DNA from 2 places in the Pseudoalteromonas sp. LC2018020214 genome. Region 2 is predicted to be linked to the other one. Evidence: predicted binding sites of a transcription regulator. Region 2 holds the regulator's gene; the other holds the start of a gene.
What was found. The regulator ArgR, encoded in region 2, controls arginine synthesis, uptake and breakdown. The targets are predictions, from matches to a motif close to ANTGAATANNTATTCANT.
Positions count from the first base shown of each region.

Region 1: the regulator ArgR is predicted to act here: its motif matches at 7,419-7,436, upstream of argC (N-acetyl-gamma-glutamyl-phosphate reductase).

Region 1 is NZ_CP066804.1:901,259-917,677, forward strand. Features, by position in the region: gene serB (phosphoserine phosphatase SerB) at 1-905, shown strand, start outside; gene JG479_RS03950 (PilZ domain-containing protein) at 926-3,403, opposite strand; gene radA (DNA repair protein RadA) at 3,767-5,152, shown strand; gene JG479_RS03960 (hypothetical protein) at 5,228-6,160, shown strand; gene argE (acetylornithine deacetylase) at 6,214-7,362, opposite strand; gene argC (N-acetyl-gamma-glutamyl-phosphate reductase) at 7,587-8,597, shown strand; gene argB (acetylglutamate kinase) at 8,598-9,365, shown strand; gene JG479_RS03980 (ornithine carbamoyltransferase) at 9,373-10,305, shown strand; gene JG479_RS03985 (argininosuccinate synthase) at 10,302-11,504, shown strand; gene argH (argininosuccinate lyase) at 11,556-13,421, shown strand; gene JG479_RS03995 (hypothetical protein) at 13,681-13,875, shown strand; gene JG479_RS04000 (hypothetical protein) at 13,889-14,422, shown strand; gene JG479_RS04005 (hypothetical protein) at 15,384-15,899, shown strand; gene JG479_RS04010 (hypothetical protein) at 16,003-16,419, shown strand, end outside.
Region 2 is NZ_CP066804.1:3,196,917-3,213,335, forward strand. Features, by position in the region: gene JG479_RS14220 (TonB-dependent receptor) at 1-1,504, shown strand, start outside; gene JG479_RS14225 (DUF917 domain-containing protein) at 1,579-2,685, shown strand; gene JG479_RS14230 (GGDEF domain-containing protein) at 2,867-3,970, shown strand; gene JG479_RS14235 (NAD(P)/FAD-dependent oxidoreductase) at 3,973-5,157, opposite strand; gene JG479_RS14240 (S8 family peptidase) at 5,486-7,612, shown strand; gene JG479_RS14245 (peroxiredoxin) at 7,718-8,191, opposite strand; gene galU (UTP--glucose-1-phosphate uridylyltransferase GalU) at 8,322-9,206, opposite strand; gene JG479_RS14255 (DUF3718 domain-containing protein) at 9,491-9,868, opposite strand; gene folA (type 3 dihydrofolate reductase) at 9,947-10,438, opposite strand; gene cgtA (Obg family GTPase CgtA) at 10,512-11,669, opposite strand; gene rpmA (50S ribosomal protein L27) at 11,808-12,065, opposite strand; gene rplU (50S ribosomal protein L21) at 12,082-12,393, opposite strand; gene ispB (octaprenyl diphosphate synthase) at 12,816-13,787, shown strand; gene mdh (malate dehydrogenase) at 13,873-14,805, opposite strand; gene argR (transcriptional regulator ArgR) at 15,031-15,498, shown strand; gene JG479_RS14295 (Dyp-type peroxidase) at 15,506-16,405, opposite strand.

The DNA.
Region 1 (16,419 bases), 1.4 Mb from region 2:
TAGGGTTATTTAGCATCGCATTTGCAGGTGATTTTGCAGAAAAACACATTGCCAGTATTGTTGACTTTTTAGCGACACATAACCAAAAAGTCACCGCTATATGCCAATACCAACCTGATTTAGGGCTTGCACCAGCACTGTGTTTTTACGCGCAAAATGCAGATAAAACTATAAACCCGTTAGTACTACGAGAATTTTCAAACACGCTTGATTGTCAATTAGTGCAAGTTGCTACGCCGCCTAATTTATATGAGCCTGGTTTATTGGTTATGGATATGGATTCAACTGCAATAACTATTGAGTGCATAGACGAAATAGCACGCCTTGCGAACGTATACGATGAAGTTGCTTCTGTAACTGCACTTGCAATGGCGGGTAAACTTGATTTTAGTGAGAGTTTATATCAGCGTGTAGCTAAGCTTGAAGGTATTGAAAAAAGCTTAATTGAAGAACTGAAAAGTACATTACCATTGATGCCTGGTATTAAAATACTGTGCCAAATTTTAAAGCAACATAACTGGTATTTGGCGATTGCCTCAGGTGGTTTTGTGCCTTTTGCAGAGCGTGTACAAGAGCTGATTAATTTAGATGAAGTGCACGCTAATGTGCTCGAATTTGAAGACGACAAGCTAACAGGTAAAGTACTGGGTACGATTGTCGATGCGCAGCAAAAAGCGGTCGTATTAGAGGTGCTTCAGCAAAAGCTAGGGCTTAAAAAAGCACAAACTGTAGCTATTGGAGATGGCGCAAATGATTTAGTGATGATGGCAAAAGCAGGCCTAGGTGTGGCCGTGCATGGTAAGCCTAAAGTGGTTGAGCAAGCACAAGCGGCTATTTGTGAAGGGTCATTATTGCAATTGTTGTATATGTTGGCTATTCCGTTAGAAAAACAACCAACACTTTAAAATAAATTAAGTTAAACCGCTTAACGTAAGCGGTTTAACCAAATTAGCTTACGGCGGCTCATTTGTGCAACTTGCTCTTTTTTAAGTTCTAAATGGCTTAGCGCTTCTTCAGTTATATCTACTACATCACCCACACCAGCTACGGCCCATAAGGCTTCTTCTAAATCTTTAGCTTTGTGCATTGCGTACTGACTTACGTATTTTAGCTCATTAGAAAGATAATCAGTATCGGGGCGACCTGTGCGCGATATATACAAACGCATTACGAATATAAGTTGCGATGTAATGCCTTTACTAATTTGTTTATAAAAGCTTGAGTAGTCTTCACCTAAAGCGCATTGGCTAACAATAGCCTCTTCAATACTGCCTTTTCGAGGGTCGAAGTTAATAGCAAGTGTAAAAGCAAGTGGTGCATCTTGGCGGCTGCGATCTTTGATATTTGGTGTTATTACATTAATAATTTGCTCTTCAGTCAGAATGCTCGAAAAGTCAGTTTTGTTACTTAATAAACCAAAGTTTTGCAAAATTACGTGAATAGGGCTGGCGTATAACCCATATCCAATTGCGCCGGTTTTAAAGTGTGCAGCTTCTTTGTGTAAATATAGCGGAAATTGGCAAACGCTTTTTGTAACCATATTTCTAAGTGCGGTAGATAAGCCTTCTACTTTAGGTGCTTCTTCAGATACTTTAAGTTTGTCTTTATTACCTTCTATTAGCTGAGTGAAAAAGGTCACGCCAGCATGGGGTAAATCAGCAATACGATTTGCTTTTAGGTTAATAGTAGTAAATGACTTACTGATGGCCATTACTTCGTACTTTAGTTCACTAAGCTTATGCTTTTTAGTTATTTTTTGAAGTTCAGGGAATGCTAAAAGTACTATATCGCCTTTTTTAAATGTGGCAGGTTGTTCGCACTCTAACTGCAAACCCATTACCGAAAAGTCACGTGTATAGCCATTAAATACCTCATCATTAATAGTAACACTAACTGGTGTTTTATAAAGATAGCGCTTATGCGAGCGTAAATTTACGTATTCAAGTGGCACAATATCTAAGTAGGGTGGTGTTTTGTGTTTTGCGTGGCCAAAGTGCTTAAGCTGATTTACTAATGCTTTATCAAAAGTAAGTTGTTTATAATTTTCTTGCTCAGCTTTATTGCCAATATTTGTAAGTACAACAATATACTTAACATCTTTTATAAGGCCTTTTACACGAGGTGAAGGTGGCTTATTTAATTTTTCTATATTTTCACCGGCACTATTGGGTAGTGAAAGCGGTATAAAAGAATCATCTGGATGACTTGGCATTATTTGTATTTTAAAGCACTGCCAGCTCTCTTTTTGGCTACCAAAACCTAAAAATAGATCACGTAATTTAGGGTTGTTATTTAACTCTGTACGCGTCGCTGAGTAGTAATAAATTTTACCTGATGATATATGTGTAAATGTATAGAGGTAATCTTCTTTTACTGCGGTAATTTGAGTTAGTAATTGTGTAATACGCTGATGATTAAGAATATTGTACAAGCACGGTACTTTTTTTTCATCGGTAAAGTAGCGCTGAATAAAAATATTATTTTCAGTGGTAAGGCTGAGGCTTGGGTAATATTGCTCCTTTTTTTTACTTAAAAACACATATAATGACGTTACGCGAGGAATGTAGTACTGCTCATACCCCTTTGATACTACAGCATCGAGCGTATTATCTAGATTTACTTTATAACGACGCTTATTACCATGAATAAAACTTTCTAAAAAGTCATTAAAGGCATCGTTGTTTTCTATATAAGTGCGCTTTAAGCGGATGTGATTAAATTCACGAGAGATATTTTCTACTGCAACAACTTCGTATTGAATACCGTTTTTTAGGCCAAGTTCAAAGTCTTGCTCAAGGCCTACTAAGCGCATTGCGATGAGTTCGCCTTTTTTTATAGAGTAGCGCGTTGCAAGCTTAACTTTACAACCGCTTAAAGATATATCTGAGGTGCTAGCAGCAATGTTCTTTTTATCTTTGTAATCAATCGTTACTTTTATTGAGTAATTCATCCGTTCTTCACGGCGGCTCTCGTAAGAGGCAAACTTAATTACTTCAGTGTTTAAGTTATTTTCTAGCTCTTGTAACTCTGATTTTTCGGCTGCTTGTTTTTGTAATACGCGGTGGTTATTTTCTGTATTCATTACGGCTTCGTAAACAGCTAAGGTGTATTCACCATGTTGTTTAAGCGCTTTTTCAAACACTTCAATGGCTGTGTCATCCATAAAGTGTTGCTTGCCGTTATGCTCATATGGTTTTACTTGGCCTGTCACTAATCCACGAAGATCAACAAAACGTGCCACTGGCTGAGATAAACGCGACATTTCCATTTTCATTAAAAATTGCTCAGGTTTGGTTAACCCTGCGGTTTTTGATTTGAAAATTAGATCAAATTTAGCGTTGCCTAAATATGTTTTTAACTCATTCACGAGGTCTTCGTGTTTGAGCATTATGTCATCAGCCATTTATAAAACCATCACCGTCTAATTGAAAAAGTAGGTATACTGTTAAGTCCATTTATTAGAAGTTCAATAAACGTTAAATCGCTCTATGTTATTAATATAGGTACAATTATTTGAGTTACTACTGTTTAGCTCTTGTTATGTATGTGTTATTTGCCATTTTATTGGCAAGTTACTTTAAACTATTACAAAGCAAAAAGTATGCCCTAAATTATAGCTAAAAAGAAACACCATGTGTATTTATTGATTGTGACGCTAGATTTTTAAGCAGGCAAGAGTTTGTTGCTAAGTAAATGCCTGAAATGGCAAAATAAGCGCTTAATAGTAAGAATTTTTTTAATTAAAGAATAGTAGGTAAAGTTATCAATGGCTAAAGCGGCAAAAGTAGAATTTGTTTGTACCGAATGTGGCATGAACTATCAACGTTGGCAGGGTCAATGTCGCTGCGGTGCGTGGAACACATTAGCGGAATTTAAGCCTTCAGCAGGGCACAGTAAAAAAGCATCAATACGAGCGAACGTTGGTGGTTATGCTGGTGGTGTTGGTGGTGGCTCTAAAAAAATCAATGATATTGCTACATCAGAGGCTGAAAAGCAGCTAACTGAAATCGGCGAGCTTGATCGCGTACTAAGCGGCGGGGTGACTACTGGCTCTGTTAATATAATTTCGGGCGATCCGGGGGCGGGTAAGACAACTTTGCTATCTGACTTAGTGGCGAGAATGTCACAACGGATGCCGTCACTTTACTGTACGGCAGAAGAATCTTTATCGCAGTTTAAAAACAGGGTAAATCGTTTAAAGTTAAACTATAACCCGGACGAGCTTTATTTACTTTCTGAAACGAGCGTTGAAACCATCATCGAAGAGCTCGAGAGAAATAAAATTAAGTTTGCTGTTATTGACTCTATTCAAGCTGTTGTAACCGATACGGCAAATGGTAGCCCAGGTTCGCCTTCGCAAGTAAAAAGCGCCGCCCAAGCATTAACTCAGTACTGTAAGCAAAATGATGTAACCATGTTCATTATTGCTCACGTAAATAAAAATAACGAAATAGCAGGCCCTCAAACACTTGTACATATTGTTGATGCGCTTTTACACATAGATACCAACGATGGGCAAATACGAACCCTTAGGGCAAATAAAAACCGCTTTGGTGATATTGATACTGTTGGCATTTTTAAAATGTGTGAACGTGGAATGTTAAGCGTTGATAATCCAAGTGAAATATTTTTATCGGGTTCAACTACCGACTCACCTGGCTCTACTATTACCTGTATTCGTAAAGGGAATCGTAATTTATTGCTTGAGATTCAATGTTTAACTACCGAAACAGAAGCTGAATTTCCGCAGCGTGTTTGTGTTGGTTTAAATATGAATCGTATAAAAATGCTGACCGGTATATTACGTAAGCATACTAAAACTAAAATATTTCACGATACGTTTTTTAATATTGTGGGTGGTTTAAGAATTGATGAGACAGAAACCTGCATCGATTTAGCATTAGTAACCGCGTTACTTAGCAGTTTAAACGAATTTGTTGTACCTCGTACCACGTGTATTATGGGAGAACTTAGCTTAAACGGCGATGTACGCCCAATAGACAGTGGTGTACCGCGTGTTAAAGAGGCTGCACAACATGGTTTTACAGAAATATATATTCCATTTCGCAATTACCATAAATCGATGGAAGGGCTAGGCGCTAAAATTACCCCTGTAAAAACCGTACATGAGTTATTTAGTTTGATTAATTAACACTTATCGGTGATGTTCTTCAGTGTTACTCTTAAGTTGAGACACTTTATAGAAAGAATTAAATAAGGAAATGACATGAAAAAATTAGTTATAGTTGCAGCTCTTGTGGCCGCAGGCGTGGGTGGTGTTAGTTACGCAAACTACGTAGCAACTCAAGAAGTGCGTGCAGAAGTAGATAAGCAACTTGCTTTAGTAAGCGAGCAAACTGGCGCTACATTTAAATACGCTGGTTTATCGGCAAGTGTTATTTCAAAGAGTGTAGAAATAACAAACATGGAAGTAATAAGCCCTGAAGGTGACAATGTTGCTAATATTCAAAGCATTGAAATAACTGGTTACGAGCCGGATAAAATATCACCACATACATCATTTGATGTAAAAAGCTTTCAGTTTGATAAAAGCTTCGTATCAAAATTACCAGCTGATACAAACGAAATGTTAGCGTCGGCAAGTTACGACTTACATTCATCACTTGATTACGATGAAGAGTCTGGCAATAGTGATGTAGTAGTTAAGCTTGATGCAAAAGACATTGTTAGTTTTAATATGGATATGGGTTTAGCTAATTCAAAAGCGTTAATGGATGCTTCATTAGCTATTAGCAAGGCGCAGCAAGAAGCGGGTGATCAACCGCTGACGTATGAACAAGAATTACAGCAGCAAACACTTGTTATGCAAGCAATGAGTAAATTAGAGCCGCGTAATGTTAGCTTTGCCTTAAATAACCAAGGTAAATTAAAAGATTTACTATCAAGCGAGCTTGAAAAGCAAGGTATGACGCTTGAGCAAATGGGAATGACGCTAGAGCAACAGTTACAACAAGCTCCTGTAACTGAAGATATTGCAGAGGCTTTAACCAGCTTTGCGAAAGGTTTAAATTCATTCAGTGTGTCTGCAAAGCTACCTGAAGGTAAAACTATGATGGAAATTAACCAACAAGTTATGATGCTAGTAGGGCAACCTGAAGAACTAGTTAAGTTTATTAACTTAGAAGTTAAAGGTGATTAGGCCTTAGTTCTGTATTAATAAAGGCGCCAATTGGCGCCTTTATTGTAATCTTATTAGTTAAAGCAATTTGCTTTTATAAGATCAGTGATTATTTGTTGTGATGGTTTTATTTTTTCCATCGCTAAAAATTCATCAGGCTGGTGTGCTTGGTTAATTGAGCCTGGGCCCATTACAATCGTTTCACAACCGAGTTGCTGGATAAACGGCGCTTCAGTGCAGTAATTTACCGCGACCGCTTTTTGCCCCGCTATTTTTTCAGCCATTTTTACTAAAGCACTGTCGGTGCTCCCACTAAATGCCGGTATTGGTTCATGTAAATCAATAACGCTCACCGCATTTGGGTATTGCTGATTTATCTCTTTCGTTGCATCGAGTACTAATGCTTGTAGTTCTTGTACACTTAAACCTGGTAATGGGCGCATATCTATATGCATTTCACAGCAACCACAAATTCTATTCGCGTTATCGCCGCCATGAATATTACCTAAGTTTAATGTTGGATAAGGGATTTCGAAGTGGTTTATTGAATACTTATGCTTTAATTGTTCTTTTAAGATCATCAATTTTGTAATCACTTTATGCATTACTTCAATGGCGTTAAGACCACGTTCGGGATCGGAGCTATGCCCAGAGCGACCAACTACTCTTATTGCTGTACTCATATGGCCTTTGTGCATAAATACTGGCGTCATATCAGTAGGTTCGCCTATTATACAACGCGCAGGTTTTAAATTAGGGTGCTTACATATTTGTTGTGCACCAGCCATCGTTGTTTCTTCGTCGGCGGTGGCAAGGATTAAAATAGGCTGAGTTTGCTGCTTTTCATCAAGTTCACTAATCGCTTGTAATACAAAAGCAAAAAAGCCTTTCATATCAATACTTCCTAGCCCATACAATTTGTTATCGAGTTCGGTAAGTTTAAATGGATTATGGTTCCAACGACTGTCATCAAAAGGCACTGTGTCGGTATGACCAGCTAGCATTAATCCGCCATCACCTTCTCCGCGTTTTGCTAATAAATTATAGCGCCCTTTACCTCCTTCTAATTCTATAATTTCACACGTAAAACCGATTGTTTCGCACCAACTGGCTAGGAGTTCAATTACGTTTTTATTGCTCATACACAGGTTGTCTTCAATCGCACTAATAGAAGGGGCTGCAATCAATTGTTGGTACATGGAAATAAACGAAGGCAAAGGCATAAAAAAATCCAAAATTATTATTCAATTTAATTGCATAACAATATAAAAGTATTTATGATGAATATCAATTCACTTTTTAAGCATAAATATATTAAAAGTAACGCCATGAAAATAATGCGACGATAATCAAAATTCATTAATAAAAAAGACTTAATTAGCGTCTAAGCTAGTTTAAGCGAACATTATAGATAAGTAGTAATTAATTTTAAGATAACGAGTAACAAATGAATGTAGTGATTATTGGCGCAAGCGGATACAGCGGCGCAGAGTTAGCAAGTTTAGTTGCTAAGCATCCAAACTTAACTTTAACAGGCTGTTATGTATCTGAGGGTAGCTTAGATAAAAATAAATTGCTAAGTGATTTATACCCAGAGCACCTTGGCTTACTAGACTGCCCTTTACTTCCTCTTAGCGTATCAGCTTTTGATGACATTCAAAGTGATGCTGATTACGTATGCTTATGTACCGATCACAAAGTAAGTGTTGATTTAGCGCCGCAATTTTTAGCTATGGGTAAAAAGGTATTTGATTTATCTGGTGGCTATCGTTTAGCAAACAATGACGACTACGTTACTTACTATGGTTTTGAGCATCAACATCCAGAGCTTTTAAATGAAGCGGCTTACGGTCTAGCTGAGTGGAACCATGATGCTATCGCTAATGCAAAGCTAATTGCTGTTGCAGGTTGTTACCCAACAGCAGCGCTTAATGCGTTAAAACCGCTTAAGCAAGCAGGCTTATTGAGCAGCGAAAGTATTATTATTAATGCGGTTTCGGGCGTTACAGGCGCAGGGCGTAAAGCCAGTGTAGGAACGCATTTTTGTGAAGTGTCGCTTGCACCTTATGGTTTGTTTAACCATCGCCACGGCCCTGAAATTGAACAACACCTTGGCCACAAAGTGTTGTTTACACCGCACTTAGGTAATTTTCCGCGCGGTATTTTAGAAACTATTTATGTACAGCTTAAGCCAGACGTTACCAAGGAAAACGTTGCATCGGCTTATCAAGTACTTTCGAGCGAGCCATTAATTCGTTTATTAGGCGATAAAGTACCTTCAATTAAAGGTGTAGCTAAGCAGCCATTTGTTGATATTGGCTGGCAGCAACAAGGAACGCAGTTAATTGTGATGTCTGCTATTGATAACTTATTAAAAGGCGCTGCTGGACAAGCTTTGCAGTGTATTAATATTTCTATGAATTTAGATCATACCACTGGTTTAAAAGGAGCGTTTTAAATGAGTAAAAAAACGTGGGTAATTAAACTAGGTGGTGCAGTCCTTAATACAGAAAATGCAGCAAAAGCGTTGTTTGATGTATTAAGTGAGCAAACAAATGATGAATTTGTCATTGTACATGGCGGTGGCGCTTTAGTTGATACATGGTTAAAACAAGCGGGTTTTGCCAGTGCTAAACACCAAGGATTACGTATTAGCCCAGCAGAGCAAATGCCTTATATAGTGGGTGCACTCGCAGGTTGCGCTAATAAACAATTAATGACTCAAGCTATTAGTGCTGGGCACAAGCCTGTGGGCTTAAGCCTTTTTGAGGCAGGTGTTACTGCCACTCAAAAGCTAAAAGCGCTTTGCTTAGTGGGTAAATGTAAAAGCAACGACGATTCTATTGTTAATGATTTACTTAAAATCGGTCGCCTACCGATTGTTAGCTCTATAGGCTTTGATGAGCAAGGGCTTTGGTACAACGTAAATGCAGATGAAGCAGCAGCGGCTATTGCTAGTAACTTAAATGCTGAGCTTATTTTTATGACGGATGTTGAAGCAGTGCTTGACGAAAATAAACAGCCGTTACATCAACTTGACACAAAACACATTGATACTTTAATTACAAATGGAGTAATTGTGGGCGGGATGGAGGTCAAAGTTAAGACCAGCCTTCACGCTGCCCAACATTTACGACGCGGTGTGTATATTTCCAGCTGGCAAAAGCCAGAAAATTTAACTGCTCTGCTACAAGGCGAGCATGTCGGAACTAAGATTACACCATAGGTTTATTATGTTTGAGAATTTTTTAACGGGTTTAGAGTTAGACCAAGAAGGCGCACTTAATTTATTAAAGTTAGCGCAAGATATAAAAGCAAAACCAGAAAAATACAGCAACGTATTAGCGGGAAAATCAATCGTAACATTGTTTGAAAAACAAAGTTTACGTACTCGCTTATCGTTTGATATAGGTATTAACCGCCTTGGTGGCCATGCAGTTTATTTAGATCAGCAAAATGGCGCTATGGGGGCACGTGAATCAATTAAAGATTTCGCACTTAATATTTCTACTTGGGCTGATGGTATTGTTGCACGCGTAAATCAGCACAGCACATTAACTACATTAGGTGAATACGCATCAGTACCGGTAGTAAATAGTTTGTGTGATTTATACCACCCATGCCAAGCTCTTGCTGATTTTTTAACGCTTCAAGAAGTTCACGGCGATGTGAGCGAGCTTAAAGTGGCTTACTTAGGTGAGGGCAACAATGTAACTCATTCATTAATGCTTTTAGCGGCAACGCTTGGCACTGATTTTGTTGCTGTAACGCCAAAAGGCAGCTCGCCTGATTCGCAAATCCTTAAAAAGGCAGAGCAAATAGCGGCAATGAATGGCGCATCAGTGATGGTAAGTGACCGTGTTGAAGCGGCTGTGGGTGCAAACGTTGTATATGCAGATACTTGGGTATCAATGGGTGATACAACACCGCTTGAGCAAGTTAAAGAAAAATATATGCCTTATCAATTAAATCAGGCATTGCTAGATCAAACAGGTGCAACTACGGTATTACATTGCCAACCGGCACACCGTGAATTTGAAATTACCTCTGAGGTAATGGATGGTCCAGCATCGAAAATTATTCAACAAGCAGAGAATCGCATGCACGCGCAAAATGCTTTGCTAGTTACATTACTAAATCCAAATTTTGTTAAGGAACACCTATGAGTTCAATTAAAAAAGTCGTTTTAGCCTATTCAGGTGGTCTTGATACATCGGCTATCGTGCCATGGTTAAAAGAAAACTACGGTTGTGAAGTTGTTGCGTTTGTAGCGGATGTAGGCCAAGGCGCAGAAGAACTTGAAGGCGTAGAAGCTAAAGCAATCGCTTCAGGTGCTTCAGAATGTTACGTAGTTGATTTAAAAGATGAAATGGTAAGTGATTACATTTACCCAACACTTAAAACGGGCTCAATTTACGAAGGTACTTATTTACTAGGTACGTCTATGGCGCGTCCTATTATTGCTAAAGCACAAGTTGAAATTGCACGTAAAGTAGGTGCTGATGCACTTTCTCATGGTTGTACTGGTAAAGGTAATGACCAAGTTCGTTTTGAATCATGTTTTGCAGCCCTTGCTCCAGATTTAAAAGTAATTGCGCCATGGCGTGAGTGGGACTTATCGAGTCGTGAATCATTACTTGATTACTTAGCAGAGCGTGACATTCCGTGTTCAGCATCTGCTACAAAAATTTATAGCCGTGATGCTAACGCTTGGCATATTTCGCACGAAGGTGGTGAGCTTGAAGATCCATGGTGTCAACCAACTGAGCAAGTATGGACTTGGACTAACTCTCCAGAGCAAGCACCAGATAAATCAGAACTAGTAACTTTAAAAGTTGTTGAAGGCGAAGTGGTTGCTGTAAATGGCGAAGAACTTAAACCATATGACTGTTTAGTTAAATTAAACGATATTGCATCGCCTCATGGCGTTGGACGTGTTGATATTGTAGAAAACCGTTTAGTAGGTATGAAGTCACGCGGTTGTTATGAAACACCAGGTGGCACAGTAATTATGGCTGCGCTTCAAGCCATTGACGAGCTAGTGCTTGATAAAGCAAGCCGTAAATGGAAAGAAGTACTAGGTGGTGAATTTTCACATTTAGTGTACGACGGACGTTGGTTTACACCACTTAAAGATTCTATATTAGCCGGTGCAGAAGCACTTTCTAAAGTGGCAACAGGTGAAGTGGTACTTAAGCTATATAAAGGTCAAGTAACTGCGGTTCAAAAGCAATCACCAAATAGCTTATACAGCGAAGCATTTGCTACATTTGGCGAAGATGATGTATATGACCAGTCACACGCTGAAGGCTTTATTCGTTTATTCTCGCTTTCAAGCAGAATTTCAGCATTGGCTAAAAAGTAAATTATTTATAGCCCCTTATAAAAGGGGCACTACAGGGTTTGGAGAGATTTCATGGCATTATGGGGCGGACGTTTTTCTACGGGTCCAGATGAGGCGTTTAAGCAATTTAACGACTCTCTTCCCTTTGACTACCAGTTAGCAGAGCAAGATATTATTGGCTCTGTGGCATGGGCTGGTGCACTTGAACAGGTAAATGTACTTTCAAGTGATGAGCATACAAAATTAGTTGCTGCATTAAATGAGCTACTTGAAGAAGTTAAAGCTGATCCACAATCAGTTGCTACTTCAGGTGCAGAAGACATTCATTCACATGTTGAAGCTGCTCTAATTGAAAAAGTAGGTGATTTAGCTAAAAAATTACATACAGGCCGAAGCCGTAATGACCAAGTTGCCACCGATTTTAGACTATGGTGCCGTGATACAGCCGATCATTTACTAGATGCCATTGCACAGCTAAAAGGCGAGTTTGTAGCGCTTGCAGAGCGAGAGCTTGGCACAATATTACCAGGTTACACGCATTTACAGCGCGCACAACCAGTATTGTTTAGCCACTGGTGTATGGCGTATGTAGAAATGCTAGAGCGCGATGAAAGCCGCCTGCAAGATGCTAAAGCGCGCATGAATTTTTGCCCATTAGGCAGTGGTGCATTAGCAGGTACAGCTTATCCGATTGATCGCCAAGCATTAGCCCACGGATTAGGTTTTACAGCGGCTACAAAAAATAGCCTTGATGGCGTATCTGATCGTGACTTCGTGTTAGATCTTTTAAGTTGTGCGTCTATTTCGATGATTCACTTATCTCGTATGTCTGAAGATCTGATTTTTTATAATTCGGGTGAAGCCGGATTTATAGAGCTTGCTGATAACGTCACGTCAGGCTCATCGCTCATGCCTCAGAAAAAAAATCCTGATGCACTCGAGCTTATTCGCGGTAAAACCGGACGTGTATTTGGTGCATTTAGCGCTATGATGATGACATTAAAGGCACTGCCACTTGCATACAATAAAGATATGCAAGAAGACAAAGAAGGCCTGTTTGACGCTATGCCAACATGGCTTGCATGTATTCATATGGCGCAAGCATGTATTAAAGGCGTAAAAGTAAATGGCGATAAAACGTTAGCAGCGGCAAAAGGCGGCCACGCTAATGCCACCGAGCTTGCTGATTACTTAGTTGCTAAAGGTGTGCCATTCAGAGAAGGGCATCACATTGTGGGTGTACTTGTACAGCTTGCGATTAGCGAAGGTAAAACGCTTGAGGAGCTATCACTTGAGCAGTACAAATCAGTAAACACTGTATTTGAAGACGATGTTTACCCAGTACTTGAAATTGATGCGTGTATAAAAGCGCGTCAAGCGCTTGGTGGGACGTCTATTGAGCAAGTAACTAATGCTGTTAAAGAAGCCAAAAAAAAACAGCAAATAACGGTACGTGATGCAAATTTAGATGATGTAGAGGCAATAGCCACACTTATACAGCACTGGGCAACGGTAGGCGAAAACCTACCTCGTGCAAAAAGCGATATGGTGCACTCTATTAACGAGTTTGCAGTTACTGAAATAAATGGAAAAGTGTCAGGTTGTGCATCGTTATACATTTACGATACCGGCCTTGCTGAAATACGCTCATTGGGTATAGACCCAAAAAGTAAAGTGACGGGGCAGGGTAGACAGCTTGTAGAGCACCTACTTGCTAAAGCCAAAAAATTGGCACTTAACCGAGTTATTGTATTGACCCGTGTACCCGATTTTTTTGAACAGCAACGTTTTACTTTTTGTAGCAAAGACTCTTTGCCTGAAAAAGTAATGAAAGATTGTGAACTTTGCCTTCGTAAAGAAAATTGTGACGAAGTAGCAATGGAATATATTTTGAAGCTAAGTACACGTGCGGAGATCCCGTGTAAATACGTAGCTTAAACTCCCTGGATACAAAAAACGTACGGTTATCCCTGTGCGTTTTTTTATATTTGCAGTAAACTGGTCGGAGTTGTTTAGTTTGATTATATTTTTTGAGTGAATTTTAATGCGTCAAAAAAAGTTGGCACATTGGTTGCTTTGTATAAGATAGATAGCAAAATAGCTATCACTGCTTAAAACAGGTAATGCATTTATCTACATAATAATGTGGTTAAAAGTTTCACCAAATATAATTAAAACTTTTATAAGGATCAATAACATGCAAGTTTCAGCTAATAGCCAATTACAAATGCAAGCATACAACAAAACACAACAATTAAAGCCTGCAATGGAACAAACTGCTAGCCCTAAAACCCTACAATCTGATACAGTGAGTTTCTCTCAAGAGGCGATGACTGCTGCGAGTACTGATTTACAGCGTGGTGGAATTATAGTTCCTATAAAACCTAAATAATAAAAGGTTATGAATGTTTTTAACTGAGTTCTTTGGCTTTTTCTCTCTATCGGCCTTTACTATGTGGGGGTTTTTGATGGCCTTCTTTTTTAACGTATTTATTTACTCGATAGGCCTAAAAAGAGAAACAACACTATTACTCAGTTCTTTTATTATGATGGTTTCTTATACTGTATCAGACTATTTTTTTAATTGGTTGTCACTTAAAAGCACTGTTTATCTTGACTGGGCTCTTTATGATTATGCCACGGTTACTGCTTTGTTTCTAGCATACAAACTATTAAAGAAAACATCACCGTCTATGATGTATATAACTTCAGGACTAATAATAAATTCAATTTTTAGTTTGCTGATGTACGGTGATATATTTATAAATGAAACTAATGAACCCTGGTTCTTCTGGGATGTTTATACATTCACAGTTAATATCGTTGACTTTATTATGATTGTTGCATTAATAGTAGATCGAGATTTCCTAGGTCTTCATAAGTTAAAAAACAAAACCCTTAGCTACTTCAAATCAAACGATACCCACAAAGTAATCTAGTTTTAATGTACGTTACTGAACCCCTAATGGTTTATGTACAAGCCTTCACTCAGTGGGGCTTTTTAATGGCCTTCCTGTATTGTTTGACCTCTACGATAAATAAAGAAAATAAGTCTCCTGTTTATTTATCTGCGCTTATGCTCTGCTCATATATTTCTAGTGGTTATATAAACTTATTAGAAGGTTTATATTTAAACTCGATGCTCTACGATTTTGTTACTATTTTAGCTTTATTAATTTTAGAGTACTTTAAAGTACTTCACCGCTCTATGGCTTTTCACTTCATCATCTTTGCGTTAATAATAAATGCTGTGCTTACCTTAATATTACATTACGATCTATACGTCTTGTATAACTATGAGCCTTGGTGGTATTGGAGTGTTTATTCTATTGGTGTAAATATGTTCGATGTTTTAATGATTTTGTCACTAGTATTCAACAAAAGTCTCAAAAATAATGGATAATATTCTAGTTAATCCAGCAATTTCTTTTTACATAGGTGCATTTGTACAGTGGGGCTTTTTAATGGCTTTTTTGTACTCATTAGTTATAAGTATTAACAAACCTCGAAAAGAAGCTGTATGGTTATCATTTGTTATGTCAATTTCTTACTCCTCAAGCCTGTTTATAGATATACAACACATATCGTATCTTCAGCTCTTTTTGTTTGATATAACAACTATTTTCGCCATTATTATTTTAAGGTTGTTCATTATTGAAAATCTTATATCGATCTACTTGTTGTTAGGGTTGATTATAAACTCATCATTATTTCTTGGTATGTATATAGATGTGTCAGTTTTTAATAATTACGAACCTTGGTGGTTTTGGTTTTTTTATTCAATTGTTATTAATTTAGCCGACTTTATGATGCTAGCTATATTTTTTATAAACAAAGATTTTTTAGCTTTAGCTGCAATTAAAATATGGTTCCACAATAGTATTATGAAAAGGAATAATAGTGGTAGCTGACATACTTTGGGCACTGGTAGATTTAGGATATAACGTAGCAATACTATTTACATGGTTCTTCCTAATCGCATTTTTATATAACCTATCAGCGAGTATTAATAAAAATGATAAAAGTAGAGCGCATCTTTCATTTATAATGATGGTTTCATATATATCTAGTCTTTTTATGGATCCACTGATTGAAAATCCTCACCTAAATTACTTCTATTATGATCTTGCTACTATTAGCGCCCTGATACTTTGGCGATTTATATATAAAAAATTAGTACCAATTGCTTTTGACTATTTAATTGTAGGGCTTTTTATTAATGCATGTTTATTTTTAGGTATGCATTACGATATTGAAATTGCAGGTACTCTTTACTATTGGTGGTTTTGGACAGTTTATATTTTTGGAATGTATTTTGTCGACTTTACAATGGCATTGGTATTAATCATCAATAAGGATGTTTTAGGCTTGAACAAGCTTTTAAGGTGTGTTGGAAGGTTAAGTTTAGATCGCTGAGGCAGTAAAGCTCAACTTAAAAGAAGAGTGATTTTGTGCATTTTTTTATGATGCCGTTATATGTTAAGCGGTACAATAACGTTTTATATAGTGTTGGGGTGAGATGATTGAGCTACTTTTAAATACAAATATCTCTTTTTATATAGGTGCTTTTGTACAGTGGGGCTTTTTGATGGCTTTTCTATATTCTTTAGTAAGCTCTATAAATAACGCAGATAAAAGCATTGTTTGGCTATCTTTCATCATGGCACTTTCTTACTCTTCTAGTATTTTTATTGATATGGATTCGATAACTTACTTCGATTTTTTCTTATTCGATAGTATTACTCTATTTGTTATTATTTTATCTGGTTTTTTTATAAAAATTAGCGGTGTATACATTTATTTATTATTTGGTTTAGGTATAAACACTTTATTATTTTTTGCAATGTATATAGATAATGATGTTATGCACCATTATGAATTTTGGTGGTTCTGGTGGGTGTACATAGTAGGTATAAATTTTACAGATTTGACCATG
Region 2 (16,419 bases):
TATTAAAAATACTTACACGGGTGATAAAGCCGATCCATTAAAAGAACAATCTGTATTTTCGCAATTAGAATTTGAATTGACTGAAGACACATCAATAAACCTTAAAGGTAAATACACGTCAAGCGAAGCAGGTTTTGCTTACTATCAAAGCGTAAACGATGACACCATTGAAGACTTCTCTATTAATACCTCACAAAATATTATTAACGAAGATGAGCGTGATGTATATGAGCTAAGCGCTAAGCTGACGCAACATTACGATTTAGGGAAATTTGAATTTGTTACCGCTTACAGCAATTCTGAAAATGAACATTTTTACGATGGCGACTACTCAGCTGATGCAACCTTTATTGACGAAGACGGTTTTTTTAGAGCACCGTTTGGTACTGAGGGATTATACGACATTGAATCGTTAACTGTTGAGTCTCGCTTTATATCTCAGTCAGATCAGGAGTTTAGATGGTCTGTGTCGGCATTTTATCAACAGCGCGACCGAGACACTGCGGTACTTTTTTATGATGACTTTACGGATGCACAAATACTCACCCGTAAAGACTTTGCAAACGATGAACCTTACTTATCTATTATCGATAATAACAGCAGTGATGCGTGGGCTCTTGCGGGGCAATTTAACTACGATATTACCTCGCAGTTAGAGCTAACCGGCGCACTACGTTACGATCACGATACTCGCGAGTCGTTTGACCCAACTAATAAAACAGATACTTACGCTAAAAAGTCGTTTAGCCAACTACAGCCAAAAGTAACTTTAGGATACCAAGTTACGGATGACTTTTTACTTTATACAGGTTATTCGCACGGATTTAGAAGTGGCGGCTTTAATGAGCCTGCAGAAGGAATTAGCCGTACCTTTAACCAAGAAGTGTCTGATAGCTACGAAATGGGTTTTAAAACGTCTTTGTTTGATAGCAAATTAACCCTTAATGGAGCTGCGTTTATTATTGACCAAGACGATGCTCAATTTACGCAATTTAATGTAGATACATACACCCTCGAAAATCTATCAATTGATGAAGTGCAAACCAAAGGCTTAGAGCTAGAAGCGGCCTATGCAGCCACCAGCAATTTAAGCATAAACCTAAGCGCCGGTATTATTGATTCAGAAATAAAAAGCTTTGCACTGCGCCCTGAGCTTACTGGCAGAGCACAGTTTTGGGTCCCTGAATACAACTACAGCATATCGGCCAATCATAATACGCAATTAAATGGTCAGTGGTCACTGTTTTCCCGCGCTGAGGTATTAATAGAAGGGCCTAAAACCTTCAGCATTGATATTCCAGATGTAGAGTCATCACGCTACACCTACCTCAATGCCGGGATTGGCATTAAATCTGAGCAATGGACAGTGCAAGTTTACGTAGACAACCTCACTGATGAGCGTGCCATTGAAGATATATTTTTATATGGCGATGGGATTACTGAACTTGCGCGCCAACCTAATAAACCACGTAGTTACGGCGTAGAGCTAAGCTACGACTTTTAATTTCAACTCTCAAATAGCTGCTTTAAACAATCTTAAGGCAGCCTCTTTTTTAGATAACCAATAGCGATACACACATGCAAATTCTTAATCGTGAACAACTAATTGATATTTTATACGGCTGCGCCATTTTAGGTACCGGTGGTGGCGGTGAGCTAAGTGAAGGCATAAATTACATTGACGAAGCCCTTGCACTAGGTAAAACGTTTAAACTTATTAGCGCAGATGAAGTACCCGCAGGCGAACTTGTATGCACACCTTATATTTTAGGGGCAATCTCGCCACTAACAGATACGGAAGAGCGAGCTTACGCTAATCTCCCACGGACAGGTAAGCATTCTATTTTAGCGGCCTACGATCGCGCCCTTGAGTACATGAATAAAGAGTCCATTTACGGAACGATTTGTTGCGAACTAGGTGGCGCTAACACTGCGGTATCGTTTTATTTAGCGGCTATGTTTGACGGCTATATTATTGATGCCGATCCTGCTGGACGAGCAGTTCCTGAAATTACCCACTCAACCTATTATTTAAATAATTTACCCGCAGCACCAATTATTACCGCAAACGAATTTGGCGAATGCTTTATTTGTGAAAACGTTATGGATGACTTACGCGCTGAAACCGTAGTGCGTGCCCTTGCCAAAATAAGCCGTAACGACATCGCGGCCATTGATCATATTCTTCCTATTGAACAGATGAAAGATGCGGTTATTCACGGCACGATAAGTAAAGCATTAAAGCTTGGAAGAGCCATGCGTGAAGCCAACAACTCAAATGAAAACACTATTAATGTAGTTGCCGAGCAAGGTAATGGATTTGTCGCGTTTGAAGGAATTGTTAGTGAGTTTGAATTTAAAACACTTGAAGGCTTTACCATAGGCGAAGTTATGCTTGCTGGCACTGGCGAGTTTGCTGGTAACAGTTATAAAATTACGGTTAAAAACGAAAATATGGCTGCGTTTTTAAATAAAGAAGTACACGTTACCATCCCTGATTTAATTTGTTGCCTAAACACACAAGCGGGTACGCCAATCACCAACCCAAATTATGAAATAGGTATGCCTGTATCCGTTGTTATTTTGCCAGCACCTGTTGAATTTACAACACCAAAAGGACTTTCTATATTTGGCCCTAATTACGCAGGTGTTAAGAGTGATTATCGCCCTGCTATAAATAGTTAACTATTCAGCTCTAACCTGAATTATTATAAAGCTTAACGTGGTTAGCGTTTAACCCGTTAAGCTTTTATATCAATAACTCACTTCCAACCTGCAATACTCTTTTAATCAAAGTTAAAAAGCTATAATAAAAATCTTATATAGGTAATAATCTTTAAATTAATGGACTCAAGGATTATTTGGTATGCTAGGTTTTTGGTATAAGGAGTTTCCGCAATACCCTAAAGATCATAAAGACTTTTGGCGTACTCGTTTAATAGCCCACTCTTTACTAATAACTACGAGTTATTTTTTAGTTTTAACACTCCTCAACCTTTTCTACTTTGAAAGCTATGACATTGCTTTAATTGATGCCTTAGGGTTGACTATATCACTAGGTATCTATACTTGGTTTAATAAAACAGCCAACGTAAATGCAGCAGCATGGGCCGTTGCCCTTATGGTTGTTAGCTTAATAATGATGTTTGTGATTTCTGTAGGCGGACATGCGCATTCTTTATTTTGGGCAACGTTGATCCCGCCTTTTAGCTTTTTTTTAGTTGGAAGAAACTGGGGAAGCCTATTTAGTACAGTCGCTTTTGCTATTTGTGCGTATCTTGTGTATTTACAACAACAGCAAACTGTAACAATTGGCTTAGGCTCTTTATTTAATCTTATAGAGGTAAGCCTTGCTCATATTTTAATTTTTAGGTTTTACGAAAAAACACGGTTTTCGGCATACACTAGATTATCTATCCGTAACTTAGAAATTCAACACTTAGCAGAAACCGATAAGTTAACGGGACTTTATAACAGGCAAAAATTTGATTTTGAATTATCACAGTTAATTGCTAAAAATGACGTTTTTAAAACCCCACATTGCTTACTTATTTGCGATATAGACCACTTCAAAAATATAAACGATACCTACGGGCATTTGGTTGGTGATAACGTGCTAACTGAATTTGCAAAAATATTAAAAAGCAGTATGGGAAATAACGCACTTATTGCGCGATGGGGTGGAGAAGAATTCACTATTATTTTATCCAACACCTCTTTAAATGATAGCGCTAAAAAAGCCGATGACCTGAGAAAGTATATTGCCGAAAACACAGTTACAAATGTAGCATTTACTATAAGTATTGGATTAGCAACGATACAAAAAGACGATACAGTGCTAAAACTACTGGAGCGGGCTGATACAGCGCTATATAAGGCTAAAAATAATGGACGCAATAAAGTATGTGTTAGCGATAACGATTCAACCGTTATCGCTCAATCAACTTACTTAAATGGGTTTATAGCCTAAACTTAAGCGTACTGCCCACAAGCAAATCCACAGCTCCACGCATATTGGAAGTTGTAGCCTCCAAGCCAACCTGTTACGTCAGTTACTTCGCCTATAAAGTATAGGCCTTTAGCTTTTTTAGCTTCAAAGGTTTTTGAGCTCAACTCGTCGGTATCTACACCACCCAATGTTACTTCTGCTGTTCTATAACCTTCTGTGCCATTGGGTTTAATTTGCCACGCATGAATATAATTTACCAGCTCATCTATTTGAGCATGGGTAAGCTGATTAATATTACAATCTGGTATCGCTTTGCTTTCGTGCAGTATTTCTATAAAGCGTTTAGGTAAAATAGTCGCAAGGCTATTTTTTAAGGACTTTTGGGCTTGCGTTTCTCGCCAATCAGCAAGTTGCTGCCTTAAATCAATTTCAGGTAATAGGTTTATAGTTACAGCCTGCCCTGCTCGCCAAAATGAGCTTATTTGCAAGATTGCAGGGCCCGATAACCCTCGGTGAGTAAAGAGGATGTTTTCTTTAAATACGGTGCCGTCTTCGCTTGAAACTTCACAAGGAATGCTAATTCCCGAGAGCCCTTCAAAACGCTCTTTATCATGCTGATGCAAAGTAAACGGCACAAGTGCAGCCATAGTTGGTAACACGCTTAAGCCAAACTGCTCTGCAATTTTATAACCTATTGGTGTAGCCCCTAGTTTTGGCATAGTTAAGCCACCTGATGCTATAACTAACGACTCACACCTTAAGGTTTCTTGCTCTGTGGTAACGCTATAGCCGGTTTCGGTTTTTGATACGCTGATCACTTCACTGCGTAGTTTTATATTTACCCCGGCCCACTCACATTCGGTCAGTAAAATATCAACAATGTCTTGTGCATTGTTATCGCAAAAAAGCTGACCTAGTGTTTTATGATGATATGCCAAGCCATGTCTGTCTACCAGCTCAATAAAGTCATGCTGTGTATAGCGACTTAAACATGATTTAACAAAATGAGCATTTGCGCATAAGTAGTTATCAGGGGTTGCGTTTTCATTTGTAAAATTGCAACGCCCACCACCACTTATTAAAATTTTACGACCTGGTTTTTTCCCCATATCAAGTACTGTAACGCTTCGGCCACGGTATCCAGCTTGCGCTGCACACATTAACCCTGCTGCTCCCGCACCTATCACAATTACATCTACTTGACTCATTATTTTACCCTACTAAAAAATTTTTCCGATTATAGCAAAGTTTGATAGCTAACAACGTAGCATTTAAATTATTAGCAATAACACAACAAAAACGCATCAGTAATAAGTCGGAAATAATTACCCGCACAACAAACCAACCCTTTATACTTATTTTTAATTTATATGACAAATACTAAACAACGAGTAAACTGCTAAAAACCTGAGTTATAACTAAATGAAAGAGGTACATAATAAATTGATATTTTAACCTAGTTAACAGATCGTTTACTTTTGTTCCCGCATCGTGATCTTACATCACGAAATAATAAATAAAAATCTAGGGATAATTATGACAACAAGTAAAACTTTTAAAAGATGCGCAATTGCAATTACAGTTAGTACGCTTTTTGCTGCAACATCTGGCATGGCTCAATCAGTTTCAAGTTCAATGGCCGAAACATCGGCTAAACTACAAAGCCAAGGCGGTTTCGAAACTCAGTTCATTATTAAATATAAAAATAATAACGAAATGGCGAGCCTCTCAACTGCAGACGCAAGCCCAGCTAGCATGAAAAAGCGCGCACAAAGCTTTGTTAAAAACTTCGCTTTTAAAAAAGGTAAAGTAAAAGCAAAATACGTTCGTGCAATGGCACTTAATAATCATCACGTAATGCGTGCTGATAAAAAATTAAGTGCGGCTGAGGCCCAAGAGTTTATGCAAGAAATGGTTGATTCTGGCAATGTGGAATACATTGAAGTGGATCAAATGTTAAAGCCGTTTTCAACTCCTAACGATCCACGTTTTGATGACCAATGGCACTACTACGAGCAAGCCGGTGGTTTAAACTTGCCGACCGCATGGGATACCGCAACGGGTAGCGGTGTAGTTGTAGCTGTACTAGATACGGGCTACCGCCCTCATGCTGATTTAAACGCTAATATTTTACCGGGTTACGATATGATCTCTAACCTTTCGGTAGCTAATGACGGTGGTGGTCGCGATAGCGATGCACGCGATCCTGGTGATGCAGTTGCTGCGAATGAATGTGGCACTAACGGTGCACAAAACTCTAGCTGGCATGGCACGCACGTAGCCGGCACAGTTGCTGCGGTAACCAATAACGGTGAAGGTGTTGCAGGCGTAGCTTATAACGCAAAAGTAGTGCCTGTTCGTGTACTCGGTAAGTGTGGTGGTTTAACCTCAGATATTGCAGATGGTATTATTTGGGCATCTGGTGGAAGTGTTTCAGGTATTCCTGCTAACTCAAACCCTGCTGATGTAATTAATATGAGTTTAGGTGGCAGCGGTTCATGTAGCTCTACAACTCAAAATGCAATTAACACAGCACGTAGTAACGGCACTGTGGTAGTTATTGCTGCAGGTAACGATAACGATAACTCAGCAAACTACAACCCAGGTAACTGTAACGGTGTAGTAAATGTAGCCTCAGTGGGCCGTAATGGCGGCAGAGCTTATTACTCAAACTACGGTAGCAATATTGATGTTGCAGCACCAGGCGGCGCACAAAGCTTTGCAAACGACTCTGAAGGCGTTCTATCAACATACAATTCAGGTTCGTCTACACCTTCAAGCGACAGCTATGGCTTTTCACAAGGTACATCAATGGCTGCGCCTCACGTAGCAGGTGTTGCGGCACTTATTAAGCAAGCAAAACCAGATGCAACGCCTGACGAAATAGAAAGTATTTTAAAATCAACTACCCGTTCGTTCCCTGCAACATGTACTAGCTGTGGTACGGGTATTGTTGATGCTGCCGCAGCTGTTGCAGCAGCAAGTGGCGGCACTACTCCACCTACAGGTGGCGATAGCGAGCTTATTAATGGTGAAGCTAAAACAGGTTTAAGTGGGGCTGCAAATGCACAAGCATTTTACACGATGACAGTACCAAGCGGTGCAACTAACGTAACATTCACTATGAGTGGTGGTACTGGCGATGCTGATTTATACGTACGTGCAGGCAGTAAACCTACAACTACTACCTATGATTGTCGTCCATATAAAGGCGGTAATAGCGAAGAGTGTTCTATTGATAACCCTACTGCGGGAACTTACCACGTAATGCTTAACGGCTACTCTGCGTATTCAGCTGTTAGCTTGGTAGGTAATATTACTGGTGGTTCATCATCGGGTGGCGGTTCAGGTACTCCACAAGCAGGCGGCGGCACTATAAGCGATGTGTCAGCCAATACTGGGCAGTGGAAACTTTACACGTTAGATGTACCAGCTGGAATGAGTACGTTTACAGTAACAACATCGGGTGGCAGTGGCGATGCTGATTTATTTGTAAAATACGGTAGCCAACCAACAGCAAGCTCATACGATTGCCGCCCTTATAAAAATGGCAATGCAGAAACATGTACATTTACTAATCCACAAGCAGGTACTTGGCACTTAAGCGTTAACGCTTATAGCACTTTCTCTGGTTTAACGCTTAGCGGGCAATACCAACCGTAATTTAAAGTTTGGGCCTTTAATAAAAAAACCGATGTTGTTGCCAACATCGGTTTTTCAATAATAACTAGCAGATTAGTTAAAGCTAAAATCTACACTTTATTACTGTTATAGCTTCTCTAGTACTGATTCTGCGCGGCTTACAACAAACTCTTTGTCTTGTTCTACAAATAAACCTGTTACTAGCGCATTTTCAATAATCATAGCGTAACGCGTTGAACGTATACCACCAAAACTAGCAGTATCTTTATCAAGCCCTAACGATTTAGTGAAACTTCCATCGCCATCCCCAAGCATTGTAATTTCTTGCGCGTTTTGTGAGTCACCCCATGCTTTCATAACAAATGCATCATTAACGGATACACAGTAAATAGCATCAACACCTTTTGCTTTAATTTTATCAGCAAGGGTAATAAATTCAGGTAAATGGGCATTTGAACACGTTGGTGTAAACGCACCAGGTACTGCAAATAACACGACTTTTTTACCTTCAAACAATTCTTTATTTGTAAGAGATTGCATACCGTCGTCAGTTAATTGCGTTAACGTCACTGCTGGTAATTCTTGGCCTTGCTCAATCATGGTAATTCCTTGAAAAGATTAATACAGAATAAGTAACAATCGTACTACGTAGCCTACTACTATGTATAAAAAGTACGGCTAACTTAGTAGCTCAAAACAGCCTACCATAGAACGAAGAATACGCGCTGTATTAAGGTAAATTCAAATCATTTATAAAACTTGAAAAATCATTACCTAGCTTTTCATCTCGCAGACTGTACTCAACAATTGCTTTTAAGTAGCCTAACTTATCTCCACAATCGTGAGAGCGACCACTCATATGAAATGCTTCAACGGTTTCTTGTGCCATTAATGCGTCAATAGAATCTGTAAGTTGTATTTCACCGCCAGCACCTACAGACGTTTTTGCAAGTAGAGGCCAAATATTCTTACTCAGTACATATCGCCCTACAACAGCTAGATTAGAAGGCGCTAAATCTGCATCAGGTTTTTCAACCATTGCTTTAATTGCAGCACTTTTACCTGGCATTAACTCAACACCGTTTATATCAGCAATACCATATTTACTAACGTCTTCTTTAGCTACCGGCTCAAGCATTATTTGGCTTGCTTGAGTTTCTTTAAAGCGTTTAATCATGGCCGCTAAGTTTTCAGTTTCTTGGTCCGCAGTATAGGCATCAAGTATCACATCAGGCAGGAGCACAACAAAGTTGTTATCACCAACTATTGGTTTTGCGCATAAAATAGCATGCCCTAGCCCTTTAGCTTCACCTTGGCGTACACTCATAATAGTTACATCATTTGGACAAATAGAGCGAATTTCATCTAATAAAGCTCGTTTAACACGCTTCTCAAGAGTCGCTTCTAATTCATAACTTGTATCAAAGTGGTTTTCGATTGCATTTTTAGAGCTATGCGTAACTAATACAATATCTTTAATACCAGCGGACACACATTCGCTGACAATATATTGAATTAGAGGCTTATCGACTATTGGGAGCATTTCTTTTGGGATAGCTTTTGTCATAGGGAGCATTCTCGTCCCTAAGCCAGCTACTGGAATTACAGCTTTCATATCTGTCCTTAGTGATTAAGTTTGTAAATAAACTAGCAGATACAAAATAGATACCAGCTGAATAAAGTTACCTCTTTTGAAGAAGTAAATTTGAAGCTGCTTTTAAAGTGAAGACTCTACACTTTAGGAATATAAAATAGATAGGTAAATAGTGAACTTATTAATGATTTTGTTGTGGGGTGAGATTACATTAGCTAAACGAAAAAAGCCTGGGTTTGCTATAAATAACAAACCCAGACCAATAAATTTCTAACTAAAGGTAGAGTTGCAAAACCTTTTTATAATTAAAGACCTGCACGATCTTTAATTACTGCAATAAGTGGTGAGCTGGCAAAATTACCTTCAGCCCAAGCAATATCAGCACCATCTGTTAACGCACTTTTTGATAAGTTTTTAACTATATACTCACCAGTATCTACTGCATTACTAGCAACAGCATGACGTAATAAGTTATTACCATTACATTGTACTGCATCATAAATATTACGAATTTTTACACGAGAGCTTTTAAGCTTGCTGCGTAATCGGTTTTTATCGTCTGCCGCAATATATTCACAAATAGATACTGCTAATTGATCTTCAGCATTTACAGGTGCTGTATACGAAAACGAACTAACAGCTACAACGGCAGTAAGTGCAACTAGCTTTGGTAATTTAAACATGACAAACCCTTTATAATACTTTGTTCTTATATAGACTATCGAATATTATATCAATCTATCAAAATTTACGCAATAATGTTAACGTTCTTTATATAAAGTTACGAATTTATAACTAGATAAATTCTTGTCATCCGGATGGTTTTCTTGCTCTTCTTTCACGTACCAATTAGCAACTTTATTGTAATCTGGAAACTGTGTATCGCCTTTTACATCTAAATCAATAAAAGTTAGATACAGGCGTTCTGCTTTTGGTAAAAATTGCTCATAGATATTACCACCACCAATAATCATTACTTCTTCAGCAGTAGTAACGAGTTCTAATGCGGCATCTGGCGTAGTTACTACTTCAATACCCTGTGCAGTATATTCGCTGTTTCGAGTAATAATAATATTACGGCGCCCAGGTAATGGACGGCCTATAGACTCAAAAGTTTTACGACCCATGATCACAGGCTTACCCGTAGTGACCTTTTTAAAATGCTGAAGATCTGCAGGTAAATGCCATGGCATTTTATTATCTAGACCAATTACACGGTTATTTGCCATTGCTGCAATCATTGAAATTATCATAATAAAAACCTAGTACTTTATTCTTAAACAAAGAAAAAGGAGCATAAGCTCCTTTTTAGTAAATTCTATTTAATTAACGCTCGTAGACAACTTCTACGTCGTAATCATCTTCATCCCAGTCATCCCAATCATCATCATTTCCCTTACCTTTAGTGGCTTTTTCATGATAGGTATCCCACTTAAACTCAACTTCTTCATCTTCCACTTGTACAAACTTCTCTTTAGGCATGCTATCAAGTAGTGTCATTATGTTGTGGATTAATGGTTGAGTGTTAAGTTTATTAATTGCTGAAATGTGATAGATATTTTCAGTTTCGCCCAGCTCTTCTGCAATCGATTCGCATAACGCTTTTGCTTCATCCTCTGGTAATAAATCTATTTTATTAAATACTAACCAGCGTGGCTTCTCAGCTAATTTAGGGCTGTATTGGTGCAGCTCGTTAATAATCGAAAACGCATTATCAACAGGGTTTGAACCATCTACCGGCATTACATCAATGATGTGTAATAACACACGACAACGCTCTAAATGTTTCAAAAAGCGAATACCTAGGCCTGCGCCATCAGATGCACCTTCAATTAGACCCGGAATATCGGCTATAACAAATGATTTATTTGCTTCAGGACGTACCACACCTAAATTAGGAATAAGCGTCGTGAATGGGTAATCAGCTACTTTTGGTCTTGCTGCAGATACACTGCGGATAAACGTAGATTTACCGGCATTTGGCAATCCAAGTAAGCCAACATCAGCTAATAATAGTAACTCTAATTTTAAGTTACGTACTTCACCTGGTGTGCCTAATGTTTTTTGACGAGGTGCTCGGTTAGTACTTGATTTAAAACGCGCATTCCCCAAGCCGTGGAAACCACCTTTTGCAACCAAAATTCGTTGACCATGTTGCGTTAAATCGCCAAGCCCCTCTTGGGTATCAACATCCATGATGCGCGTGCCTACAGGCACCATAACAAATAAGTCATCAGCTTTTCGGCCTGTACAGTTACGGCTACGACCGTTAGTACCACGTTCAGCTCTATGGAAGCGCTCAAACTGATAATCAATTAAGGTATTTAAGTTTTCATCAGCTTGTAGATAAACACTACCACCGTCTCCACCGTCACCGCCGTCTGGTCCACCATCTGGAACATATTTTTCACGACGGAAAGACACGATGCCGCTGCCACCGTCTCCAGCTTCTGCGCGAATTTCTACTTCATCTACAAACTTCATGATTACTCACTTTAGGGATTGGCTTGTTTAATAACTCTATTATATACCCAAGCCAGCACAAATGCAGGCTTGGGTATATATTGGTTGACTACAAAACAAAAAACCCCGCAAAGGCGGGGTTTTTAACTACCTTACTGATTACTCAGTTACGATAGTTACGTATTTACGGTTTAAAGGACCTTTTTGTTCAAACTGAACTTTACCATCTGCTTTTGCGAAGATAGTGTGGTCTTTACCGATACCTACGTTAGTACCAGGGTGGAAACGAGTTCCACGCTGACGAACAATGATGCTACCCGCTAGAACTGATTCGCCACCAAAACGCTTAACACCTAGGCGTTTGCTTTCTGAATCGCGACCGTTACGAGTACTACCAGCTGCTTTTTTATGTGCCATTTCTAAGTACCTCTAATTAAGCGCTAATGCTAGTGATTTTAACTTCAGTGAACCATTGACGATGGCCCATTTGCTTACGAGAATGCTTACGGCGTCTAAATTTAACAACCTTAATCTTCTCACCGCGACCATGTGAAACAACCTCAGCTGTTATCTTGCCACCGTTTACGAACGGTACACCGATCTCGATTTTCTCACCATCAGCAACTAAAAGTACTGAATCAAATTCTACTGCCGCACCAGTTTCAACGTCTAATTTTTCAAGACGAATCGTTTGACCTTCAGTCACACGATGCTGTTTACCACCACTTTGGAAAACCGCGTACATAATTAACTCCGTCTGTGCACCCTCAAATCGGCGCAACTAAAATATTCTTCGATAGGGCGCGAAGTTTACGCTAACGCGAAATAACTAGCAAGCCTATTTTGTAATTAAAATGAATAAAAAGTAGCTGCTTTGAGAGCAATTCAATATTTACCCCATTTTATATTAATTGGCCCTTTTGCCAAGCGCTTTTTAACTCTTAACCGAAATAAATTAATGTACTCAAATATGACCCTCACAGCTCAATATCTAAGCACACCATAAACTGTATATTGATTATCAATTAATCAGTTATCTTGGCTAATTCAGTCTAAATTAAGTACTTTAATAGTGTTTTTTCAATCAATCGTCACAAAATATCGAGCTAGTGCATTTTTTGTTGTACAATCTGCGCCGTTCACACATAAAAATTGGCTCGGAGATCAATGGATATAAAAGCTATCCAGGCGTTAATCGAAAGCGATATGAATGACGTCAATCAACTTATACATGCGCAAATGCGCTCAGATGTGGCGTTAGTTAATCAGCTTGGTTTATATATAGTTAGCAGTGGCGGCAAACGCGTTCGTCCAATGCTGGCTATTTTAGCAGCAAAAGCGCTCGGTTATCAGGGTAAAGATCACATAACACTTGCAACAATTGTTGAGTTTATCCATACAGCAACGCTATTGCATGATGATGTTGTAGATGAATCAAACTTACGACGTGGCACGCCTACAGCAAATGCTGAATTTGGTAATGCTGCTAGCGTATTGGTTGGTGACTTTATTTACACTCGCTCATTTCAGCTTATGGTTGGCCTTGGAAAAATGCAGATTATGCAAGTACTTGCCGATGCAACAAACATTATTGCTGAAGGTGAAGTATTGCAGCTGATGAACTGCAATGACCCAGATACGACTGAAGCCAGCTATATGCAGGTTATTTACTCTAAAACAGCTAAATTATTTGAAGCAGCTACAGGCCTTGCTGCCATTATCACAGAGCAAGACCAAGCGACACTTGATGCACTAAACCTATACGGCATGCATTTAGGTACTGCGTTTCAACTAGTAGATGACGTACTCGATTACAATGCAGATGCTGAGCAGCTAGGTAAAAACATTGGCGATGATTTAGCTGAAGGCAAACCAACCCTTCCGCTTATTTATGCTATGCAACATGGTAGCGAGCAGCAAACGCAGCTCATTCGTGATGCAATAGAGCACAGTAATGGTATGGAGCATTTAGAAGAAATTTTAACTGCACTAAAACAAACTAATGCGCTTGAGTTTACAATGCAAAAAGCAGAGCTTGAGGCCGAAAAAGCCATTGCCTGTTTAGACTTTTTAGCTGAGTCTGACTATAAGCAAGCACTTATAAGCCTTGCCCGTATTGCGGTTGACCGCGACCACTAGTTTTAACTAGTTACACAGTGTGACATTAATTCTGAGCAATAAAAAAGCCTGCAAATGCAGGCTTTTTTGTTGCTTAAACCGGCTATTACGCCATGAAATCAACACCTTCTTTGATGTCTTTTTTCAGAGTTTCAAGCATGTCATTTTTTGCTTTTGTTTCAAATGCGCTTAGTTCGCCGTAAGAAAGAATTTCTTCTACGCCGTTTTTACCTAAACGTACTGGATGTGCAAAGTACTCTGCATCGCCATTTTCAACAGCAACGTAAGCGTAATCTACAACTTCTTCACCTTGTAGGCCTTTAACTAAAGACATACAAAAACGAGCTGCAGCAGCACCCATAGATAGCGTAGCTGAACCACCGCCTGCTTTAGCATTTACAACTTCAGTACCCGCATTTTGGATACGTGGAGTAAGTGCAGCAACTTCTTCATCAGTGAAAGAAACACCTTCAACTTGAGAAAGTAGAGGCAGAATCGTTGTGCCTGAGTGACCACCAATTACTGGTACTTTTACAGTTGCTACGTCTACGCCTTTAAGTTCAGCAACAAATGCTTCTGAACGAATAACGTCAAGCGTAGTAATACCGAATACGCGTTTAGCGTCGTAAGTACCTGCTTTTTTGAATACTTCAGCAACAATTGGAACTGTGCCATTTACTGGGTTAGTAATAATACCTACTAACGCTTTAGGGCAGCTGGCAACAATGCCTTCTGCTAAAGTTTTGATGATGCCAGCATTTACATTGAATAAATCAGCACGATCCATACCTGGTTTACGTGGCATACCCGCTGGGATAAGAACGATGTCAGAACCTTCAAGCGCTTTATTTAAATCGTCTGCGCCAAAGCCTGCAACTTTAACATCTGTTGGGATGTGAGAAAGGTCAACCGCAACACCTGGTACTACTGGTGCAACATCATAAAGTGATAATTCAGAGCCAGCTGGTAAGCCTGTTTTTAATAATAAAGACAACGCTTGGCCGATACCGCCTGCAGCACCTAATACAGCAACTTTCATTGGAATTCTCCGTAATTTGAGGTAGGAAACATTTGTGGCTCTTAAGATAATGAAATTAGCGACTAAAAACAAATTTATCCTGTCTATTTCAAGTATATTTTCGACCATAGTCGTAAACTTATGTGATTTAACGCATCAAACTGGCAAGTTAACTAAACAACTGCTGCATAATTATTCATTTTTGTGTAGAATTTGCGGCATAAATAACAAAAACGAATAAAGACTATGCAACCACAAGATAAACAAGAAGCACTGGTAAAAGCATTTAAATCACTATTAAAAGAAGAAAATTTTGGCTCTCAAGGCGAAATAGTTGATGCGTTAAAAGATCAAGGTTTTGACAATATAAGCCAAAGTAAAGTATCACGCATGTTAAGTAAATTTGGCGCTGTACGCACACGTAATGCCAAACAAGAAATGGTTTACTGCTTACCTGCTGAAATGGGTGTACCTACGGCTAAAAGCCCATTACGCCAATTAGTAATCGACATTATGCACAACGAAATGATGATCATCATTCGTACCAGCCCAGGTGCTGCTCAGCTTATTGCACGTTTATTAGATTCATTAGGTAAAGCAGATGGCGTACTAGGAACTATTGCCGGCGATGACACTATTTTTATCGCTCCTGCTAAAATATCTGAAATAGATGTAACACTTGAACGCGTTCGCATTTTATTTGATACGGTTTAATAGCAAATTAAATTTGTTTTAAAAACCCTATTGAAGGTGCAAAGAAAGCAGAGCCCATATCGGCTTGAGTAAAATCAAGCCAGTGGTCGTAGCAATCCCCTTCCCCTAAACGACTATTAAGTACTTTTTCAAATGCGGTGCCCGTACAAGCGCATGTAATTGATAACATTCCCTGCTCATACACGTCGCCATAAGGCATGCTTTGATTTAATAGTAGCGGTTGTCCGTGTTCGTCTTTTAGCTCACTTCGCGAAGCATGGCTGGTTTCGATCGCTGGGGTAATTAGCGTGTTATCAAGACGCGTACGTCCCATTATTTGCTCTTGCTCACTCAATGATAAGTGCTGCCACATAGTTAAGTCATGCTTATAACGCTGTACATGAATATAACTCCCCTGATCTTCAAAGCTACCAGGGTTGCTGATTAAAGCCGTAGCGCGCTTTTTTCTTCCATGTGCGGTGTCGCCACCATAAATAAAACCGTTAAAATCACGACCATCTAAAAAACGAAAATTACGAATTTGCTCCACCAGCTCTACATCGGGGGCAAATAATTTTAAAATTTGCAGCGCAAATAAATGGTTAACGTCTTCGCGGTCAGAGCGAATTTGCACAAATAAATCGCACGGTTGTACGCTCATTTGATGATCGCTATGGTTTATATTGGGAAAGCTCTGTAATTCGCTTGGGATGTATTCAGGGAGGATATGCGGCCAATATTGCGCACCAATAGCAACCATACAAGAGAGCATTGATTCTGAAAATTGATCGCTAAATTCTTCTTCAATAGCGCTTACTTGTTTTAACTTTGCGCGAAGTGATTCATCTTGACCATCAAACACATTAAAAAATAAGTGCAAACCGTGTAAGTTTGCTTCAGCACAAATCCCTGATTGCGCTTGCGCCATTGTTATTCCTTAGT